Regions from separate parts of the Pseudarthrobacter sp. J1738 genome, predicted to be linked through region 1. Evidence: riboswitches for the same ligand, from Rfam matches in the RefSeq annotation. Region 1 holds a riboswitch; each other region holds the start of a gene.
What was found. A riboswitch is a leader RNA that binds a small molecule or an ion and turns the genes downstream of it on or off. The one in region 1 is predicted to bind S-adenosylmethionine.
Positions count from the first base shown of each region.

Region 2: it holds a riboswitch for S-adenosylmethionine, as region 1 does, so the genes downstream of both, ACQR35_RS07890 (bifunctional o-acetylhomoserine/o-acetylserine sulfhydrylase) here and ACQR35_RS06260 (hypothetical protein) in region 1, are expected to answer to the same signal.
Region 3: it holds a riboswitch for S-adenosylmethionine, as region 1 does, so the genes downstream of both, ACQR35_RS05885 (aminotransferase class V-fold PLP-dependent enzyme) here and ACQR35_RS06260 (hypothetical protein) in region 1, are expected to answer to the same signal.

Region 1 is NZ_JBNPEO010000003.1:75,591-80,110, forward strand. Features, by position in the region: gene ACQR35_RS06250 (LOG family protein) at 1-938, shown strand, start outside; gene ACQR35_RS06255 (VIT1/CCC1 transporter family protein) at 967-2,097, opposite strand; gene ACQR35_RS06260 (hypothetical protein) at 2,210-2,584, opposite strand; SAM riboswitch class IV at 2,597-2,706, opposite strand; gene ACQR35_RS06265 (sodium:solute symporter) at 2,799-4,328, opposite strand.
Region 2 is NZ_JBNPEO010000004.1:25,934-30,453, reverse strand. Features, by position in the region: gene metX (homoserine O-acetyltransferase MetX) at 1-759, opposite strand, end outside; gene ACQR35_RS07890 (bifunctional o-acetylhomoserine/o-acetylserine sulfhydrylase) at 782-2,098, opposite strand; SAM riboswitch class IV at 2,150-2,266, opposite strand; gene ACQR35_RS07885 (VOC family protein) at 2,419-3,057, shown strand; gene ACQR35_RS07880 (CPBP family intramembrane glutamic endopeptidase) at 3,110-3,868, opposite strand; gene ACQR35_RS07875 (histidine phosphatase family protein) at 3,963-4,520, shown strand, end outside.
Region 3 is NZ_JBNPEO010000002.1:485,077-489,596, forward strand. Features, by position in the region: gene rsgA (ribosome small subunit-dependent GTPase A) at 1-791, shown strand, start outside; gene hisN (histidinol-phosphatase) at 857-1,675, shown strand; SAM riboswitch class IV at 1,790-1,904, shown strand; gene ACQR35_RS05885 (aminotransferase class V-fold PLP-dependent enzyme) at 1,936-3,336, shown strand; gene ACQR35_RS05890 (class I SAM-dependent methyltransferase) at 3,386-4,141, shown strand; gene ACQR35_RS05895 (Nramp family divalent metal transporter) at 4,272-4,520, shown strand, end outside.

The DNA of each region.
Region 1 (4,520 bases):
TTGCCACGGGGATGGATGAGTCATTGCGTTCACGGGGAGCACTGCTGTTTCCCAAACTCGGCGGGATCGACTTTGACCCATACCGCGGCACGCTCTACACAGCGGGGGAGTTGTACAACGGAGTCAGTGAACACCCTTACGAGGAAACCCTGGACGCCCGGGTGTACCAGTGGAGTCTGCGAGTGGGGCAGAGGCGGAGTTTGGATGCCACCTTGGCAGCAGCCTTGCACGATCACGCCATTGGTGATGCGCTCGAGGAATTCGTTGAAACCAAGACTCGCCGTGGGGTGGTCGGTGTGATGGGCGGTCATAGCGCGCAACGCGGGAGCGATGACTACGCACAAGCTGCGGAATTGGGCCGGTCACTGGCTCAAGAGGGCTTTTTGGTGGCTACCGGTGGTGGGCCGGGCGCCATGGAAGCGGCGAACCTCGGAGCGTTGATGAGTGCGGGGCCAGACGCTGACCTTCAGGCGGCTTTGAAGTCCTTGGCGCAGGTCCCGAGCTTTCGTCCTTCAATTTCTGCCTGGGCGCGAGCTGCACAAAACGTGGTGAACTCAGTGCCAAGCCCCGTAGCAAGCCTCGGAATTCCCACCTGGTTCTACGGTCATGAGCCGCCGAATCTGTTCGCAAGCGGGATTGCCAAGTACTTCGCCAACTCGATCCGCGAAGCAATCCTCCTCGAGTTGTGCACCGGGGGCATTGTGTTTCTGCCTGGTGCTGCCGGCACGGTTCAAGAGGTTTTCCAGGATGCTTGCGAGAACTATTACGGCACCCCAGAGACCGTCAGGCCCATGGTTTTAGTGGGCCGGACGTATTGGCAAAACAAGGTCCCGGTGTGGCAGCTGCTGAGTTCTCTGGCTGCGGGAAAGCCGATGGAGCGGCACGTCCACTTGGTGGATACTGTGGCAGACGCCGTCGAACTTTTACGCTCCAAATAACCCAACGGAAAGGGAGAGTGAAAGTCTCCTAGCCGATCGTGGCACCAAACAGTAGACCTAAACCGTACGTGGCCCCGGCAGCACCGAGGCCAATCGCCAGTTGGCGCAGTGCCCGGCTGAGTGGGGAGGTACCGGAGAGCAAACCAACGACGGCGCCAGTCACCAACAGTGCCAAGCCCACCAGAACGGCGGCGACGATCAGCGCCGGCATTCCGGCCATCCCAAAGATGAACGGCAAAATCGGGATGATGGCACCGGAAGCGAAGAAGCAGAAGCTTGAGGTGGCAGCGCCCCATGCGGTACCCACGGCCTCGTGTTCGTCCTCAGGCTCAGGCAATTCCGGCTGCAAGGACAAGCTGGGATCGCAGTCGCAGCTCAAAATGCCCAAGCGCTCGGCGGCCCGGTGCTCGGCCGCTTCTTGGCTCATTCCGCGGGCCCGGTAAACCAACACTAGTTCGTTCTGATCCACATCCAGCTGGGGTGCTGCATGGAGGGTGATCTGGGTAGGGCGTGATGCTTCGAGCAATTCGCGCTGAGAACGGACTGAAACAAATTCGCCAGCACCCATGGACAAAGCGCCTGCCAGCAGGCCGGCAACACCACTAAAGAGGACAACTTGGCTGCTCACACCCGTCGCGGCCATACCCATCACCAAGGACAAATTGCTGACCAGGCCGTCATTGGCGCCAAATACAGCCGCGCGGAACGTGCCGGAGAGGCGGTTACGGCCGCGGGTTGCCAAACCACGAACTACCTCCTCGTGAATGGCTTCGTCGGCGGCCATGGCCGGGGTAGCAGCCGGGTCTGTGGCGTAGGGGGAGCGGCCCTCGGCGCGCTGGGCCAAAGCCAAAACGAACACGGATCCAAAGTTCCGGGCCAAGAATCCAAGGAGCTGGCTGTTGAGCGAGGCGGCACGCTTCTGCTCAGCATGCTCGCCCAAGAGCTGCTCCCAGTGAGCCTCATGCCGGCCCTCAGCTTCGGCCAAAGCGAGCAAGATTGAGCGCTCTTCGCCTTCGCGGCGCTGGGCCAAATCGCGGTATACGGCCGCTTCGGCGCACTCGTCGGCGAGGTACTGCCGCCAGCGTTTGATGTCTGCAGAAGTAGCTTCAGTAACTGCTTGCTGGTGGGTTCCGGACTGCTCTTCCGGCGTTGAATTCAACTCGGGCTCCTGGGTTCAATGAAAGGTGGCGCCCCGTTGCGCAGCCATCACTGTACCGTTTATTGGCTCGGATTTTGGGCCGGTATTCCTTGCGAAAAAGTTTCGGTAGACCTTAATTTGTGGCTTTCAGAGTGAAGCTCAGAGGTTTCCCACGGCGGTGCCCTATGGCGGCTACACGGACAGTCAGCACAGCGTTCACTTCATCCCAGCCCGGTTGAGCCACAGCATTGTTCAGTGCTCGGGCCAACTCCTTCGGCTCGGCACACCAATACCGTTGAGACCCACTTGAGCGCCAGATGGTGACGGTGCCCAAATTTAGATCCACGGCTGGCAGGACCGGCACCGTGGTGGGCTGGGACGCGGTGTCCGCGGCGTCGTCGTACTTAAGCGATTGCTGAAACTGAACTGGTTCTTGAAACTGAATTGGTTCTTGAAACTGAACTGGTTGCTGCGGGGCTGAATAGCGGTCTGTGGGGGCGGCTGACACGGCCGGATCCTTCCGTTGCTCTTGCCCCGGCCTTCTGGCCGCGGCCGCTTCCTCATCCGAACCACCCGCGAACATGGGGTTGGTCTGTGGTAAGTCGGAGCTTGGCACCACAAGTCTTGAAGCTGCGCACCAGCTTACAACGCACTGCGGCGGTGCCAGAATTTGTGAATCCGGCACCGCCGCAGGAGGTGCTTTTGTTACGTGCTCGGTGCGTCTAAGGAACTGCTACCGGCATCTCTTCTTTCACAACTGCGCCTGATACACGCTTGTCCCATGCGGCGCGAACAGCTGCGTCAGTGGGCTTAGTCAAGAGTGAGAGAACCACATAAACCACCAGCGACGCGCCAAGGCCCCAGTAGATGGGATCGTTGGCGTACACGCCATCCTCGCTGGGGATGATGCCAGCGGAGTAGGCAATCAGCAGTGCCAGAGTGAGGACGGAGCCAACAGCCATTGACCATGCAGCGGCGATTCCGGTACCGCGCTTCCACACCAGACCACCCAGGATTGCCACCAGTAGGCCACCCACCAGGATGTCGTAAGCGATGGTCAAAGCCACCACAACATCCTGCGCGGCCATGGAAATCAGCACGGCAATGATGCCCAAAGCAAGGACCCAATAACGGTTGGCTTTGACGTCGTGCTCCGGGTTTTCGGTGTCATTGGTGTTGACGGTTTTCCCAAACCAGCTGGCAACAAAAGGAACAACATCGGCGCGTGCCACGGTTGCTGCGGCAATGAGCGCACCGGACGCAGTGGACATCATGGCGGCAACAGCGGCAGCCATGACCAGACCACCGATCCCGATTGGCAAAATGTTGGTGGCAACCTCGGCGTAAACAACGTCCTTGCCGAGTGCCTTGACGTCAATATTGGGCAGTGCTACCTTGGCGGCCAAGCCGATCAAAGCGCCGGCCACACCGTAGAGAATGCAGTAGATACCGGCAGTGGCGCCGCCCCAACGGGCAACCGCAGGGGTTTTGGCGGTGAACACACGCTGCCAAATGTCCTGACCGATCAACAAGCCCAAGGTGTAGACCACAAAGTACGTGATGATGGTCTGGACCCCGATGCCGTCCATCTGGAAGAAGCTCGCGTCAACGCGTTCGCGGATGCCGTCTAGGCCGCCGGCCGCGTTGAGTGTGAACGGGAGCATCAGGAAGAAGATGCCCACAGTTTTGATGATGAACTGAACCTGGTCAGCGAGGGTAATGGACCACATACCGCCGATAGTCGAGTACACCAGCACAATGGCACCGCCCACGGCGATGGCCAGCCAACGTTCCCAGCCGAAGAGAACCACAAAAATGGTGGCGTAGGCGCCCGTAGAAGTTGCGCAGAGCATCAGGGTGTAGGCAAGCATCACAATGCCAGAGGTCTGCGTGGCGCGCTGGCCGTAACGCAGGCTGAGCATTTGGGAAACAGTGTAAATTTTGAGGCGCTGAATGGTGGGAGCGAAGAGCAAGCTCAGCAGCAAAACACCGGCGCCAATGGCGACCACCAGCCACATACCGGAAATACCAAACTTGTAGCCGAGGCCAACGCCACCTACGGTGGATGCGCCTCCCAGTACGACGGCGGCCATGGTGCCTGTGTAGAGCAGGGGACCAAGGCGGCGGCCCGCTACGAGGAAGTCGCTGTTGTTTTTGGTGCGGGACTTGCCCCACCAGCCGAACGCCAGCATGGCGAGCAAATATGCCACCACAATAACGATGTTGATGATGTTGCCAGAAGCGGCATTCATGGGGAGCTCCTCAGAGCGTTATATAAGAGGTTGGGGTGGTGACCACGCGGATATTTCCTATGAGGCAACCTTTGTTGCCCGCCACGCTATTATGTGATGGGCCTAACAGTCAATCTCGTGACATAACAAGTGAGCTTTGAAGCCACGCCTTAGGATTGCTCCAGTGACCTGGGCAGGCTCTGGCTGGAACAA
Region 2 (4,520 bases), on a different contig from region 1:
CTCCTCATTCACTTGCGGCTTGCGGCCAAAACGGAACTCGAGTTCGGATTCCGAACGGTAGGTGATGTGCGCAATTCGGCGGGCCAAAGCGAGCCCAGCTTCAGGCGCGGGTCCCGCATAGTAATTGCCGTCGTCGAACGCTGGATCCTGACGAATTGCCAAGGTTTGCGCCTGCGCAAAGGCGATCTGCTCCGCGGTGCTTGCAGCGCCGCAGGCAATAACCACACAACGCTCCACGCGCTCCGGGAAACTTGTTGCCCACTCCAGCGCCCGTGCCCCGCCCATAGACCCACCAGCGACTGTATGCCAGCGGCGAATCCCGAGGGCATCGGCTAACCGCGCTTCAACCACTGCTGCGTCTCGCAGCGTGACAAAGGGGAACCGAGAACCCCAAGGAGCACCATCATCGGCCACCGATGACGGCCCAGTGGTTCCGTAACAACCACCCAGGACGTTGATGGCCACCACAAAATACTTGTTAGTGTCCACCGGCGCCCCTGGACCAACCAGGTCATCCCACCAACCTGATTCGTTGCTCTCACCACGGGCAACATGAGTGCTCCCGGTCAGTGCGTGCTCGATCAGAACAGCATTGGAGGCGTCAGCGTTGAGCGCGCCCCATGTTTCGTAAGCCAGTGTGACCTCAGGAAGGTAACCTCCAGCTTCGAGTTCAATCGCACCAACACTGTGCCGAGCCACAAAGCCGTCGCGGGGAGGCAAGGGAGCCGTACGTTCGGGAGCCGGAGCAATAAGAGTCATTGAAGGCAACCTCCGTTCTTGGCTAGTTGCCTTTGGCAGCGCGGAAGCCGGCGTCGAGGTCGGCAAGAATGTCATCGATGTGCTCGATTCCCACGGAGAGTCGGACCAGACCGGGTGTTACACCGGCAACCGCTTGCTGTTCCGGTGTGAGCTGGCTGTGAGTGGTGGAGGCGGGATGAATCACCAAGGAGCGGACGTCGCCGATGTTGGCAACATGCGAGTGCAGTTCTAAAGCGTCCACAAATCGCTTTCCAGCCTCAACACCACCGGGCAATTCGAACGAGACCACTGCACCTGTTCCACGAGGGCCGTATTTGCGACCGCGGGCAAACCACGGGCTGGACTCGAGACCGGCGTAAGCCACAGAGACTACATCGTCGCGAGCCTCAAGCCATTGGGCCGTTTTGACCGCGTTCTCCACGTGGCGTTCCACGCGCAAGCTCAGCGTTTCAAGTCCCTGAGCAATGAGGAATGCGTTGAATGGTGACACTGCTGCGCCGAGGTCCCGCAAGAGTTGAACTCGAGCTTTAAGGATGAAGGATAGGTTGGCCCCGAGGGCGCCATCCTTGCCAAGATCCCGTGCATAAACCAGCCCGTTGTAGCTGGGGTCTGGGGTGTTGAAATTAGGGAAACGGTCCGGATAAGCAGCGAAATCAAACTTTCCCGAATCCACAATCACACCAGCAATTGCGCTGCCGTGGCCACCCAAATATTTGGTTGCCGAATGAACGACGACGTCTGCTCCCCATTCGATGGGACGAATCAGGTAGGGGGTGGCCAGAGTGTTGTCCACAATCAGCGGAACGCCGATCTCATGTGCCAAAGCGGAGATACCTTCAAGGTCCAGTACATCTTGGCGCGGGTTAGAAACTACCTCACCGAAGAATAATTTGGTGTTCGGTTTGACAGCCGCACGCCACTGGTCAAGATTGTCCGGGTCCTTCACAAAGGTGGCCTCCACACCGAACTTTTTGAGTGTGTGCGCCAGCAAATTGTACGTTCCGCCGTAGAGGCTGGGGCTCGCCACAATGTGATCGCCAGCCTCGGCAACGTTGAGGATTGCCAAAGTTGCAGCAGCCTGGCCCGAGCTCAGAAGGAGCGCCCCAATGCCGCCTTCCAAGCTAGCGATTCGCTGCTCAACCGCATCCTGCGTGGGGTTACCAATGCGGGTGTAGATGGGGGCTAGCTCGCTCAACGAGAAACGATTGGCTGCACTCTCGGCACTAGGAAAAACAAAAGAAGTTGTCTGATAAATCGGCAGTGCCCGGGCGCCGGTAGCGACATCTGGTTCCTGACCAACATGGATCTGACGGGTTTCAAAGGACCATGAATTCGACATGTTCGTTCCTCAGGTTAAGGACCGAGACCTCTAGCCGAGACTGAGGCGAACGGACCGCGCTTGCTCCGCGACCCGTTGCCGCGAAACCTGGTCTTCACCCGGGGCACCCCACCGCTAGAAGAGGGTTGCCGGCCAGCAAACCGGGGTTTAGCGCTGGCACTCATGACCTTTTTATAGAGTAGGCCCCGCGAGCTGCAGTCTCCAGTGCGTGTGACAAATATGACGAAGATGACTGCGACCACACAGAATGTAGGGACATCCCATAACGCTTAGGTGAGCCTTAGCTGAGACCTCCATCACAAAGTGCCAAGATGAATGGCATGCGCATGGATCACGTCTCTTACGCTTGTGAAACCGACGGCCTCACGGCCACTACCGAACGAATCTCCGCCGCCTTAGGTGTAGATGCAGTCCGTGGCGGAGTGCATCCCCGCTTCGGTACTCGTAACATGATCATTCCCCTCTCTGGGCACACCTATCTTGAAGTGGTGGAGGTCCTAGACCACCCCGCTTCGGACAAAGCCCCGTTTGGACAAGCTGTGCGCGCCCGTTCCGCTGCCGGCGGTGGCTGGATGGGATGGTGTGTGGAAGTCGAGGACCTCTCCCCCTTTGAACAGCGACTTGGCAGAGCAGCAGTCCCGGGCAACCGCAAATTCCCTGACGGCCGCGAATTGATGTGGCACCAGATTGGCATCCTCGGTCTGATTGCAGACCCGCAGGTCCCCTACATGCTCAAGTGGGAGGGTGACCCGCAACTGCACCCTTCCAACGTCTACAACAGCGAAATCGCGATGTCCAAACTGACTATCGCGGGCTCAGCTGAGCGCGTTACCGAATGGTTGGGTGAGCCAGTAGAACAGCCTCTAGAAGATGTAGCCGTTGAGTGGGTAGCACCGCACGGCACACCTGGCATTATGTCCGTCACCTTCAACACTCCCAACGGAGCTGTCACCATCTAGGCTTCACACTTCTGCAAGCATAAAATCGATCGGCCTGAGTTAGCGTTCCGCGTTAGCCTAGGCCGATTGCTTTGCCAAAGAGGCTGAAACCTACAAAGGCAGCAATATCCAGGAGCGCGTGCGCCACCAAGAGCGGAACCAATCTGCGCTGACGCGAGTACAACCACGCGAAGAGCAAACCCATCACCACGTTGCCAATAAACGGTCCGAACCCTTGATACAGGTGGTAGCTACCGCGCAACAGCGAGCTAACAATGATGGCTGCCGGAACCCGCCAGCCCAATTTCTCCCAGCGGGCCAACAAATAGCCCACTACAATAACTTCTTCGAGAATTGAGTGGCGCACCGCGGAGAGGATCAAAACCGGCACCGTCCACCAGTGAGCGTCCAAGGCGGAGGGGATAATCGCCGTCGTAATTCCAGCTGCTCGGCCAGCGGCGTACAGTGCCAGAGTTCCGGCACCCAACACCGCGGCCAAGACCAGACCAGTCAATACGTCTTTGACCAGCGAGCCCAGAGAACCTCGCTTTAGCCCAAGCCGAGCTAAGGCACCCGGCCCCTCCCCTGCTAAAAAGTAGATCACCAACAACACCGGCACCAGCGAGAAACCAATGTCCAAAAGTTGGTATAGAGCGTCAAAGAACTCGCGGTTATTCCTCGAGGCATTGAGTGTAGACGTCGACTGACTCAGCGGGCCTTGGCTCATCTTGTCAGCCAACTGCACTACCGAATAGACCGCTGATTGCCCCAACGAAAGCCCAAGCACAATCAGGATTTCAAGCCGCAGTCTTTTGCGCGCAGGGGTAAGCATTTCACTATCTTGCCGTGAATAACCCATGGTGATGCTCCAACTTTCCTGTGAACCAACTCTGAGTTGCCCGTCCACGTGGATATGCTTGGGGACTATGAGCGCTCCACAGCAAATCATTATGGTCCGTCACGGTCAATCGGCGGCCAATGTGGACACCACCATCTATAACAGGGTGCCGGATTACCGCATCCCACTGACCGAGCTAGGCGTACAACAAGCCAAAGAAGCCGGCGAGAAAATCCGGCGTCAATTAGATGGGCAGCCAGTCTGTGTTTACGTCTCGCCCTACTTGCGTGCCTACCAAACACTGGAAGCCCTCAACCTCGGTTCTTTGGCGGAGCGAGTGATTGAAGAGCCCAGGCTGCGCGAACAAGACTGGGCTAATTTCCAGATCGCCGGGGATATTGCAGACCAAAAAGAACTTCGCAACGCCTACGGACACTTCTTCTACCGCTTCCGCGAAGGAGAATCCGGCTCCGACGTGTACGACCGCATTTCCTCGTTTATGGAAACCCTGTACCGGCACTGGTCCAAAGAGAACTACGCCCCCAACGCACTGTTTGTCACACACGGATTAACCATGCGCTTGTTTTGTATGCGCTGGTTTCACTGGTCGGTTGAATACTTTGAATCGCTGAACAACCCAGAGAAT
Region 3 (4,520 bases), on a different contig from region 1:
GTAGCGCTGATGACACGGACCCGGTGGAACGCGCTGTGGTAGCCAACGCAGACCAACTGGTCATTGTGGTGGCCGCAGCCAACCCAGAACCTCGTACCGGTTTTGTTGACCGGGCACTTGTTGCAGCGTATGATGCCGGAATTGCGCCGTTGCTCTTGGTCACCAAGGCGGACGTCAAAGATCCAGCACCTTTCTTGGCCAATTACGCGAATCTGGATTTGGAGATTGTGATTAGCCGGACGGCGGACACTGGCGCCTCCGGTATCGATGCCCGCTCCGACGACGGACTCTCAGCAAGTCTCGACGAGGCAGCTGTGAAGCAGCTTCGCAGCTTTTTGGACGCCAAAGTCACGGTGATGATCGGTCACTCCGGTGTTGGAAAATCCACCATGGTTAATGCCTTAACTGGTTCCCAACGAGCCACCGGCGGGGTAAATGCTGTTACTGGTCGCGGCCGCCATACTTCCAGTTCGGCCCTGGCACTCAGGCTTACTGATTCGCCAGCGGGAAGTTGGATTATCGACACCCCCGGCATCCGCTCCTTTGGTTTGGCTTTGGTTGACCCTGACCGGATCATCCGCGCTTTCCCTGACCTCGAGCCGGGTACCGATTCTTGCGAACGTGGCTGTAAACACAACACCTCGGCTGTAAATTGTGGTCTTGACCCGTGGGTTGCTGAGGGACATGCCGGAGCGGCCGGTGCTGAGCGCCTACTGTCCTTCCGCCGGCTATTGGGTACAGACCCCCGCCAAGAAGCCCGCGAGGGCAAGGAATTGGGCACCGTCAACTAGGCGTTACTTCGCTCCAGAGCTCCCACCTCCCAACCCTCGGGCGGATTTACCGGTAGCGTGGAAACATGACTCTTGCGCCACAAAGCTACAACGATGACCTACGCCTGGCCCACGTTCTTGCTGACTCTGTAGACGCCCAGACCATGGCCCGCTTCAAAGCGCAGGACCTCAATGTTGAGACCAAGCCGGACATGACGCCCGTGACGGACGCTGACAAGGCTGCCGAAGAATCCATTCGCGGCCAACTCTCCCGTTCCCGCCCGCGCGACGCTGTGCTGGGTGAAGAGTTTGGCAGCTCAGGTCATGGGGCACGACGCTGGATTATTGACCCGATCGACGGTACTAAGAACTTCATTCGCGGTGTTCCCGTGTGGGCAACACTGATTGCCCTTGTTGACGAGGGTGAGCCGGTTGTTGGGGTGGTGAGCGCGCCGGCACTGGGCAAACGCTGGTGGGCAGCTCAGGGAATGGGCGCCTATATGGGCCGTTCCTTGGCTTCCGCAACTCGTTTGCGGGTTTCTAATGTCACAGAGCTCTCCGACGCTTCGATGTCTTACTCGAGCCTGAGTGGGTGGAAGGAACGCGGAAATCTCGACGAGTTCCTAGCGTTGACTGAAGACGTATGGCGCACCCGGGCCTACGGAGATTTTTGGTCCTATTGCATGGTCGCCGAAGGTGCAGTGGACATTGCCTGCGAGCCGGAATTGAACCTCTATGACATGGCCGCTTTGGTTCCGATTGTTACTGAGGCCGGTGGGCGTTTTACCTCGCTCGATGGCGCTGATGGCCCCTTTGGCGGCAACGCCTTGGCGACCAACTCGATTCTTCACTCCGAGGTTCTGCACCGTTTGAATCCCGAGTTGGACGACCTCTTGAGTAACTAGCACCTCGAAGAACTGCGGCTCAGGCAAAGCGGGCGTGAAAATACGCTTCACACAACACGTAACATTTCCCGGTGGCTTGAGCTCGCCGGGATGGGTACCTTAGTGTTTTTGGCAGGTCACGAGTGCCAGCGCTAAACCCCGGTTTGCTGGTCGGCAACCCTCCTATCGCGGTGGGGTGCCCCGGGTGACGACCTGGCTGGCAATGAACCGTTGCTGGCAAGCGCGAACCCCTCAGGGGTTCCTCTCCGATGAGGTCACACATGTCTCTTGCTCGCCTGTCCCCCGCCTTCACTGCCGAATACTCTGCTCAGCAGGCTGTTTCTGCAGTTCGCCCGCTTGCTGCAGTCACCGGTGCCGAAATTGTTGCCCCACTGATCCAAGGTGGTGGTGTCCGCTACGCCAACTTGGACTACGGAGCTTCCGCTCCGGCGCTGAGCGTGGTTTCCGCCTACTTGAATGAGATCCTCCCCTATTACGCCAGCGTCCACCGAGGCGCTGGCTATGCCTCGCAGATCAGCACCTCGGTGTACGAAAATGCTCGGAACATTGTGCGTGACTTTGTGGGCGGCCGTCCTGATGACACGGTGATTTTCACCCGGAACACCACCGATTCACTCAACGTCTTAGCCGGCTCCCTACCAAGCGTTCATGGCAGTCCACTCGGCGAAGTTCTCTACTTGGATATTGAGCACCACGCCAATCTGCTCCCTTGGCAACGGTTGCCACACCGCAGCGTAGTGGCGGAGTCAACGATTGAGGCGACTGTCCGGGCCCTGGATGCTGAACTCGCTAACGGCGGGATTTCCTTGCTGGCAGTCACGGGCGCTTCAAATGTCACCGGCGAAGTTCTGCCGCTACAGCGACTAGCCACACTCGCTCACCAGCATGGTGCACGGATTGTTGTGGATGCTGCTCAATTAGCTCCGCACCGCCGAATCAATATTTCGGAACTGGACGTTGACTATCTCGCGTTCTCCGGCCACAAACTGTATGCACCGTTCGGCGCAGGAGTGCTGGTGGGACGCAGCGACTGGCTCGATGAAGGCACCCCGCTTCTTGCCGGTGGCGGTGCCGTCAAGGAAGCTCGGCTGGATTCGGTGACGTGGACTACCGGTCCGGCTCGCCATGAAGCTGGCTCGCCCAACGTTTTGGGTGCAGCAACCTTGGCCCGGGCCACCCAAATTTTGGCCAGTCTCGACGAATCACAGTGGATCGGTCACGAAGCGGCCATCCGTGACCACCTTGTTGAGGGCTTGAGCTCCATTAGCGGGGTGAAGGTTCACAAGATCTTCCCTCAGGATCATCTGGACACCATTGGTGTAGTGAACTTTTCGGTAGAAGGTTACGACGCCGGACTGGTGGCCGCTTACTTATCTGCAGAGCACGGAATTGGGATTCGTGACGGTAAGTTCTGCGCTCACCCCTTGTTGAAGCGGCTTGGGCTGCCAGCTGGATCATTGCGGGCCAGCTTCGGCGTTGGATCCCGCCTTGAGGACGCAGAACGGCTTATCAAGGCTGTGACCGAACTTCGCAGTAGCGGCTTGGGGTGGGACTACGTGATCGACGCTGGTCGTTGGGTTCCTGCCAACGATTCCCGCAACTACCCCGATTGGGCGCCGAATACTCCGGGAACAGCCGGTGCAGCACCCTGCTCGGTCTAAAGTGGAAGCGGTATAAAACTCGCCCCACTTCTTGGAAGGATAGCCACGCGTGATTGGCGGTCCCAAAATCCACCACGAACGTCGCCGTGAGCTCGGCAAGGCCTTCGAAGATGGTGCCGAACACTACAACGAGGTGCGCCCTGGGTACCCGCTTGAGATTGCTCAGTGGCTTGTGCCTGAGGGCGCACGGCGGGCTGCAGACTTGGGCGCCGGGACGGGTAAATTCACTGCCCGCTTAGTGGAGCTTGGACTCGAAGTCAGCGCCGTGGATCCTTCCGATGACATGCTGGTGCAGTTGAGGCTGGCCCTGCCCACGGTGTCGTCCCATCTGGGCACTGCAGAATCCACTGGCCTGTCCGCCCAGACATTCCAAGTAGTCACTGTTGCCCAAGCGTGGCACTGGGTTGACCCGCACCTTGCGAGCGAAGAGGTTGCCCGGATTCTGACTCCGGGTGGGGTGTTAGGGCTGGTGTGGAATCAACTGGACACCACCATCCCCTGGGTTCATCGCCTCTCACGGATTATGCATGCTGGTGATGTTCTAAAACCCGACTTTCGGCCCGCCGTCGGATCTGAATTCGCGGCCCTCGAATCTCTCACCATTCATTGGGCGGATCCGCTGACGCCCGTGGGCATCATCGAGCTGGCGAAATCGCGCAGTTTTTATCTCTCTGCCAATGACAAGTCTCGTGAGCGAATGCTGCACAACCTTCACTGGTATCTATATGAGCACTTGGGGTACTCGCCCACAGATTCAGTGCACTTGCCGTACCGCTGCCACGCTTGGCGAACACTCAAGCTCTGAGCGGCACTGGGCATTGCCTTCTTATCTCTGCCCAGCTAAAGTTTCGGTGTACCTAAATATTTTATTAAGGAACATCGAACTAGTGTGCGCTCGCCCTCGATGACGATGGCGACTACAAGGAACATTCACCATGAGTCAGCCATCCCCCACCACTATCTCGGTACAGACGCATCGCGTTTCTCGCCGTGCCCTCCTGGGCCTTTTGGGCCCGGCATTCGTTGCGGCCATCGCGTATGTAGATCCTGGGAATGTGGCGGCTAACCTCACTGCTGGCGCAAAGTACGGCTACCTACTGGTGTGGGTCCTCGTCGCGGCAAATGTGATGGCGATGCTGATCCAATACCAATCAGCGAAACTTGGAATTGTGACCGGGAAGTCG